Regions from separate parts of the Shewanella sp. DAU305 genome, predicted to be linked through region 1. Evidence: riboswitches for the same ligand, from Rfam matches in the RefSeq annotation. Region 1 holds a riboswitch; the other holds the start of a gene.
What was found. A riboswitch is a leader RNA that binds a small molecule or an ion and turns the genes downstream of it on or off. The one in region 1 is predicted to bind cyclic di-GMP.

Region 1 (4,438 bases):
CAACTTAACCAACGAACAGGCTGATAAATTAAAAGGAATAGATCCCGATTCATCACAGCGCGATATGGTGGTGGCGATTACCGATGGCAACTTCCCGCGTTGGACGGTTAACGTGCAGATCATGCCTGAGGCGGATGCCAATATTTACCATATCAATCCATTTGATTTAACTAAGGTTTGGCCACATAGTGACTATCCATTGCTTGAGATTGGGGTGTTAGAGCTGAATCGCCTGCCACAAAATTACTTTGCCGAAGTTGAGCAAGTGGCATTGGCGCCGAACAATTTGGTTCCCGGTGTTGGAGCTTCACCCGACAAGATGTTGCAAGCGCGTTTATTTGCCTATGCAGATGCCCAGCGTTACCGCATTGGTGCCAACTACAACCAGTTACCGGTGAACTGCCCACATGCGGCTAAGGCAAATCATCATCAACGTGCGGGCGCTATGGCGGGCACACAATGTCCTTACCATGGCAGCCAAACGGGGGCCGATGCCACGGCAAACTATGGCCCGAACAGCACAGCGGATGCCTTGGTTGAACCGGTAAACTTTACCGAGCCACCTCTGCGTTTAGAAGGTGAAGCGGCGCGTTATAGCCGTTATAACCAAGACGACTACACTCAAGCGGGTAATCTGTATCGCATCTTCTCAGAAGCGGAGAAAGCACGCTTAGTGGCAACAATTTCGGGTTCATTAAGTCAAGCGAGTTTAGATGTGCAGCAACGTATGGTGGCGCATTTTACTCAAGCAGATGCGGATTACGGTCAACGGATTAAAACGGCATTAGGCCTATAAACTGCGTTTCTAAGTCGACACTGTTTATCTCAATACAACCGTTGTAAGTAGAAAGGCCAGTGATGTTTATCACTGGCCTTTTTGTTGCCTTAATTCAATATGATCAATGATCTAGAACAGTAGTGTTGCTACGCCTAAGAGTGCGAACAATACGGCACAGCCGCGGTGTATCCATAACATAGGTAATTTTTCGGCGCTGAAATGGCCTGCGATCACCACAGGTACGTTAGCAAGCAGCATGCCTAAGGTTGTGCCAGCAACCACCATAGTTAATGAATCGTATTTTGCGGCTAACACTACTGTTGCGATTTGCGTTTTATCCCCCATCTCGGCGATGAAAAACAGGATAAAGGTGGCGAGGAAGGGGCCCATTTTATAGAAATGGCTCTCTTCAGCATCGACTTTATCTGGGATTAACACCCAAAGGGCTATCGCGAAGAAGGATGCGGCAACTAAATAGCGGGCAAGATCTGGGCTGACCCAGTTAATCGCCCATTGGCCAATCCAAGCGGCGGCAAAATGGTTGAATAACGTTGACAGAAAAATGCCTAAAATAATGGCGGTTTTATTTTTAAATCTTGCGGCGAGAATCAGTGCAAGTAATTGAGTTTTATCGCCAATTTCGGCAATAGCAACCGTAAAGGTTGAGGCAAGTAGGGCTTCCAAGTGTGATCCTTTAGGGGTGGTTAAGACATAAGCACAATAAACCGTCCACCCCTAGGTGCAGTCATTGTGCTCAGGTCTTGCTGGGCAAATCGATGATTTGCTGTGAACACCATGGCGTGTGGCCAAGTATGTTGATGTTCACCCTAGATGACGATGGCTCGAAATCCAGTTAGCTACTCCCCCGAAGCGAGGTGGGCATTATACCTAAGTGAACTTCGGTTTCAAGCACCAGTTTATCGCAGTAGACACGAATGGATGTTTGACAGGTGTCAGAAAAATACCGCGCAACATTCTGTAATTATATGAATATAAATGGGTTAATTTTTTGACAGCGTTGTCTTTTGTTGCTAATTTAGCCAGGTCATTTCTACTTGATTACATACTATTAACTCGTAGTGATTCGATGACACCTACCGTATTTGGCAAACTAATTGAAAAGTTAGGACGCAAAGCTTCCGGTCTAAGGTTGTAAATGGATTTTTTAGTGAACTAAGATAGCGGAGTTGCCGCAGAATTCGATTTCTGTGAAAGATAAACGACTGCTGTTTAATGCTGTTGTTTGCCCAAATACCACTTTTATACTTAAGCCCAAGCCAATACTGGCTAAGATGGGTGCAAATGGAGTGCATTAAAGTGGCAAATCCTACTGTTTTTTCCCCTGTTTCTAAATTGAGTTTATTGGCCGCCGCAGTGATGGCGGCAAATACATTTGTGAGTATTTCTGCACAGGCACACGGTTATGTTGTGGCGCCAGAGTCACGCTCCTATGCCTGTAAAACCGGCAACAATGCCAACTGTGGCGCGGTGCAATGGGAACCGCAAAGCGTTGAAGGGCCATCGGGTTTTCCTGAGTCAGGTCCTGCGGATGGCAAACTGGCGAGTGCGGGTAATGGTGCTTTCTCGCCTTTAGATGAACAGAGTCCCAGCCGTTGGTCAAAGACAGATATTAAAGCGGGCTGGAATAAGTTCAGTTGGCAGTTCACTGCCAATCATGTCACCCGCAATTGGCGTTATTATTTAACTCGCCAAGATTGGAATCAAAACCAAGCTTTAAGCCGTGCGAGCTTTGACTTAGCGCCATTCTGCGTAGTCGATGGTGGCATGGTGCAGCCGCCTAAGTTAGTGACCCATGACTGTTATGTGCCAGAAGGTCGCAGCGGTTATCAAGTGATTCTAGCCGTGTGGGAAGTGGGTGATACCACCAACAGTTTCTACAATGCTATCGATGTGAACTTAGATTCGGGTCCCGTCGTACCGGGTGAATGGCTCGATGTGGGCGACATCAATCCGTCACTCGATCTCAAGGCGGGCGATAAAGTGATGACCCGAGTGTTCGATGCCAATGGTGAGCAACCGGCTAAACAAACAGTCATTACCATTAGCGATGCGACTCAAGGTGATAAACAAAATTGGCCTTTCCTATTAGCGAGCGCGATTAATGCCCAGCAGTCTCAGTTAAAAGCGGGACAAAAAAATGCATCAGGTGTGATTGAGCCTGTGTATGGCAAAAACGACATTTTTACTGCGACGACTTCAGGTATTGAGCGTGTTGAAGTGGGATTTGATCTGGCGCCCGCACCGGGCAACAGCTTAGAAGTCACTTCACTTGCCGACGATTATCAAATTATCGACGGCGCGGCGCAGGTTCGTTTTGACGTCACCAGCAATGCTGAAATGTTAGTGTCTGCGTATTTGTTTAGCCACGATGGCACGGCTGCGGGTTTTGTGAGCCAAACCGTTAATAATACTAGTGCGAGCTTAGTGTTAGACGTGGTTGCGCCTAAAGCTGGACATTATCACTTACAGGTTAAAGCTGAGCCTAAACAAGGTGATGTTATTCAGCAGAACTTTGATCTCTTCTTAAAGGATCAAGCACCAACGCCGGAAGCGGATTTTGTCTTCCCTGAAGGGGTGAAAGGTTACGTTGCAGGCACTACAGTGTTACAGCCTAAAAATGGCAAAGTGTATCAATGTAAGCCATTCCCCTATAGCGGCTATTGCATGCAGTGGTCGGCTTCTGCCACAGGATTTGAGCCAGGTGTTGGCGCTTCTTGGACTATGGCGTGGACTGAGCTGTAAATTAACATCTTGAGTTAATCGATTCTCAATATGAGGTGATTGGGCTTAAACACAGCGAATATGTTTAAGCCCATATTCAGCGCGCTTGCGACGGTCAAAATATACGTTTTACCTCGATTCCCCCACAATGCTGAACCCCACGTATTTCCAACAAAGGTAGCGATTTTGTTAGCTTGTATGTTTTCGTTTATCACAGCGCTATTAAGTTGTTACCGTGCAGTGTGCGACTTATCTTTGTTCACAACTGGCTTGCCCACTGGGTTTGGCTCTGTTAATGTCCCAAACTATCTATTTTACCTATGTTGTTATTAGGATTATCACAATTGAAAGTCATGCCACTTTTATGCAACCGATTTAGTTAGCCTCAATGGCTACTGGGTTGAAATATTCAAAAGCTATTGGGGCCAATTGATCTGCAGGAATGAGATCCGATTGGATGCTTTTTGAAGCTGCTTTAAGTGATGTGTTGCTTATTTCGATTTAAGACGCAAGGCTTTATCGGTTCAAATCTTACTCAAATAAAATAATAATTAATCATTGAACAGGACTATTGTGTGAATTCAAAAATGTTAGGCTCGATCGCCATCGTTGCCGGGACGGCCATTGGCGCAGGTATGTTAGCCTTACCTTTAGCCACCGCGGCTTTAGGTATTATTCCAGCGTTAGTGTTACTCGTCGTTATTTGGGGCGTATCTGCCTATACCTCATTACTGATGCTCGAAATTAACTTACGCACTGGCGTAGGTGATAACGTGCATGCCATTACGGGTAAATTGCTGGGTAAAAAAGGTCAAATAATTCAAGGCGCTTCTTTCTTAAGTTTATTATTTGCTTTGACTGCGGCTTATCTCACCGGTGGGTCATCGCTATTAGTGCTTAAAGCTAAGAACATGTTTG
Region 2 (4,438 bases), 410 kb from region 1:
TGGGCTTTGCTTAAGGTCGCTTTGGCATTTTCATACCAAGCTAAAGTATGTAAGCGTGCATCAAAGCCAACGCGAGATCCCGCTGGCAGCGTGTCACATAACCACTCAATTTGTGGCGTGTCGGTCAGGCTTTCATAGCTGAACAGTGCGGCATCCACTTGCAGACGAACTTGAACCGTATAACGGCCGTCGGTAAAGATAGTGGCTTTATCTTTCAATACGATAGCCATACCTGCCGAGCCAGTGAAGTTTGTTGCCCAGTATAAACGTTCGTTATGTTCTGGCACATATTCGCCTAGATACTCGTCGGCGCGGGGAATGATAAAAGCATCGAGATTGACAGAAGATAATTCGCTGCGAATGGCACCGAGGCGGCTGGCAATTGAATGTGACATATGGGCTCCAAGTGAGACTGGCACGCTGTGCGAGTCGGTAGGCAAAGCTTGCCTAAGGATAAATTGGTTTATGTTTATTTGAGTTCTAACCAGCTCGGATTATCGCAAGCCTAACGCGCGAGATGCAAGGGGAGCGAATAAAGGATTTTGTATACAATCGTGAATTTGTGCTGACTGTGATGAGCAAGCTAAGTGTTTTACCCTTAATTTATTTGTGTGATTCTTAGCATAAAACCTGAGTAAAACAAAATGTCAGTCATATTTTTTGTAGACTTGTTCCTTACAAATTAGCGACTTAAGTTTTATTCAATCGCTAACATTTGGACCCTATGCTAACATTTGCCATCTCCGCTCGGGGTCAGAGTGGGGCGCATGTATCAGTGGAGTAAGCGATGCAAATACTAACAATAGATGTGGGCGGTACGACAGCCCTGTTCGAACTTCAGCTCGCGGGACATACAGAACAATATAAAATCCCCACAGGCGAAGGTTTTAAAATTGAAGAGTTAAATAATCAAATCGCTGCGCTTGAACGCGATTACGATTTACAAGATTACCAATTAGCGATTGGCGTACCTGGACTCGTACAAAATAATCGTTTGGTTGCCTGTAAATCGTTACCCGGACTCAATGGTTTGAGTTTTGACACAGTGAAAACCCAAGGCGAGCTTAAGTTTATCTGCAACGATATGGATGCGGGTATGCAAGCCACGTGCGATGCCAAATATGCCTGTGAGTTGTTGGTCATGTGCGGCACTGGGATAGGGATGTCGATTGCGTTTAATGGGCAAGCTTTTACTGGAGCGACAGGGGTGGCAGGGGAGTTGGGCCATTGCCGCGTGATGACAGAATCAGGCGAATTTAGTTTAGAACAACTCGCCAGTGGCGATTCTGTGCGTAGCCGTAACATCACTACTCAGGATGATTTATACCGTGCGGGCAGTTACCTTGGTATGGGGCTGGCGTGGACAGTGAATTTATTTAATCCCAATCGGATTTGGCTCGCGGGTAACATGATGAACAGTGCTCCTTACTACAAAGGCTGCCTCGAAAGCTTAAAGCAAATGGCATTGAGCGCGCCCTTAGCTGAGATGAAAATCAACCGCGTCGATGATATGGAAACCTTAGTGTGCAGAGGTTTATCTGTGATGCTCGCAAGGGATTATCCACGCGTATAAGGATCATAGATGCTGTTTGCTTATGATTTTGAATTATTAGAGTTCAGCGGCTCAGCCCTAGCAATTTAAGCAGTATTCGCAGCATAAATAGTGAAATTGATAACAGGACAGGTGATGCCTTTGGCTTATCGTGTCCTGTTTTTTATGGCTAAAATAGTCAGCAAACCCTTAATTATCAAAGTAAATATTAGAAATAGTTGAACTGTATTTAATTGCTTTCTTATCAGACCACTACCTTAGTTGATAATATTTTGTTGCATTTTTATTGCGCTTACGTCTATGCTGATTATCGCAATGACAACGTTGTCATTGCGTGTAAAAGGCAAACCAGTTGAAAAACTGGGACGCAAAGCCTCCGGTCTAAGGGTTCGTCTGTACCTATGATAGCGGGGATACCACAGGTTTTTCTTCGTGCAATTGTCAGTCGTGTTGCATGGTCTTAAGAGAGTGTTGTTTCCTGTCTACGCTTTGTTTGCCTTATTGATTCATATAAAAAAATTCAATAGGGATATCTCATGTTCAAGACTCAAATTTCAACATCAGCCTTGCTGGTGGCATCGGCGCTGGCATCTACCGTGAGTGTCAGTGCATTTGCCGCAGCGCCCGGCAAACCGACTATAGGTTGGGGCGAAACCAAGTTCGCTATTATCGAAGTTAATCAAGCCGCTACGGCTTACAATCAGTTGGTGACCATTAAAGATGCTGCCGACGTGTCCGTCAGCTGGAACCTTTGGAGTGGTGATGTGGGCAATAAAGCCCAAGTGCTGCTCAACGGTAATGTAGCTTGGGAAGGCCCCTCAGGCGCTTCGGGCACCGCTAACTTTAAGGTGAACAAAGGCGGCCGTTATCAGATGCAAGTGCAACTGTGTAACAGCGATGGTTGTACGGCGAGCGATGCCAAAGAAATCCTCGTGGCCGATACCGATGGCAGCCATTTAGTGCCACTCAATGCTCCGCTTAAAGAAAACAATCGTCCATACGTTAACAAGTCGGGCAAAGTGGTCGGCAGTTACTTTGTAGAATGGGGCGTGTATGGCCGTAAGTTCCCTGTCGATAAAATCCCAGCACAGAACTTAACTCATATTTTATATGGCTTTACCCCTATTTGCGGTGGTGATGGCATTAACGATAGCTTGAAAGAAATCGACGGCAGTTTCCAAGCGTTGCAACGTGCCTGTAGTGGCCGTGAAGATTTTAAAGTCGCTATCCATGATCCTTGGGCGGCGGTCCAAATGCCACAGGCGGGCGTGAGTGACTACTCCGATCCCTACAAAGGCAACTTCGGCCAATTGATGGCGTTGAAGCAAGCCCACCCCGATCTAAAGATTTTGCCTTCGGTCGGTGGCTGGACGTTATCTGATCCCTTTTTCTACTTTGGCGATAAAACTAAGCGCGATACCTTTGTCGCATCGGTGAAGGAATTCCTGCAAACGTGGAAGTTCTTTGATGGTGTCGACATTGATTGGGAATATCCAGGTGGTGGCGGTGCGAATCCAAACTTAGGTAATGCCAATGACGGTGAAACCTATGTAACCCTGATGCGTGAACTGCGATCCATGCTCGACGAGTTAAGTGCTGAGACGGGTCGTACCTATGAACTGACTTCCGCAATTGGTATCGATGCTCAAAAAATGGCAAAGGTCGATTATCAGGCTGCTCAGCAGTACATGGATTACATCTTCTTGATGAGTTACGACTTCAATGGCGGTTGGACAAATACTGAACTCGGTCATCAAACCAATCTTTATGAGGCGAGTTGGGATCCTGATACTCGCTACACCACAGACAAGGGTATTAAAGCTCTGTTAACTCAAGGTGTTACCCCAGGAAAAATTGTGGTTGGTGCCGCTATGTACGGCCGCGGCTGGACAGGCGTGAATGGCTACACGGGCAATAACCCATTCACAGGGACAGCGACGGGCAAAGTGAAAGGCACATGGGAAGATGGCATAGTGGATTATCGCCAGATAGTGAACGAATACATGGGGAGCGGTTGGACTTACAGCTATGATGAAACGGCCGAGGCGCCATCATTGTTCAAGGCATCAACGGGTGATTTAATCACTTTCGATGATGCTCGTTCCGTTAAAGCTAAGGGCCAATATGTGCTTGCCAATCAGTTAGGTGGTTTATTTGCATGGGAAATTGATGCCGATAACGGCGATATTCTAAATGCGATGCACGAAGGTTTAGGTCATGGCGAAGGAACTACGCCACCGGTGAATAAAGCGCCAATTGCTAATGCGGGCGCGGATGTGAATGTCACAGGTCCCGCCGATGTGGTGCTCAATGGTAGCGGTTCGCGTGATCCTGAAAATGAGGCGCTAACGTATCTTTGGGCTCAAGTGTCTGGCCCAACGATTGCCATCACAAACGCCGATATGGCGAATGCGGCGATTCAATTGGCTGCAACGCAAACTGATGTTGCCTATAGTTTTAGTCTTAAAGTCACTGATCCAGAAGGGTTATCTGCTACAGATTCAGTGACAGTGACCAATAAGGCGGATACTCCGAACCAAGCTCCCGTGGTGAGTGTAGCTGCCACTGCAACAGTGGAAGCGGGTAAAACTGTTAGCATAATGGCGAGTGCCTCTGATGCCGACGGTGATGCCTTAACTTACGCTTGGACTGTGCCCGCTGGCGTGTCGGCAACCGGACAAAATAGTGCCACCTTAGTGGTCACTGGGCCTAATGTCACCGAAGCGACCAGCTATGGTTTGAGCGTGCTGGTTTCCGATGGTGCCTTGGATGCGAGCGCATCGACGAATCTCACCGTGACGCCAAAAGTGATCGGTGGTGGTTGTGATGCAACCGATCCTAATGCCGGTAACTATCCTGCTTGGCAAGCCAGTGTGGTGTACAACA

Region 2: linked by a shared signal. The riboswitch ahead of OX890_RS16710 (glycosyl hydrolase family 18 protein) and the one ahead of gbpA (N-acetylglucosamine-binding protein GbpA) in region 1 are both predicted to bind cyclic di-GMP.

What each region holds. Positions count from the first base shown of each region.
Region 1 covers NZ_CP113808.1:4,349,992-4,354,429, reverse strand. The annotation lists gene katB (catalase KatB) at 1-796, shown strand, start outside; gene OX890_RS18500 (TMEM165/GDT1 family protein) at 908-1,462, opposite strand; cyclic di-GMP riboswitch class I at 1,874-1,973, shown strand; gene gbpA (N-acetylglucosamine-binding protein GbpA) at 2,096-3,541, shown strand; gene OX890_RS18490 (aromatic amino acid transport family protein) at 4,108-4,438, shown strand, end outside.
Region 2 covers NZ_CP113808.1:3,937,880-3,942,317, reverse strand. The annotation lists gene OX890_RS16720 (aminopeptidase P family protein) at 1-395, opposite strand, end outside; gene OX890_RS16715 (ROK family protein) at 788-1,573, shown strand; cyclic di-GMP riboswitch class I at 1,885-1,973, shown strand; gene OX890_RS16710 (glycosyl hydrolase family 18 protein) at 2,089-4,438, shown strand, end outside.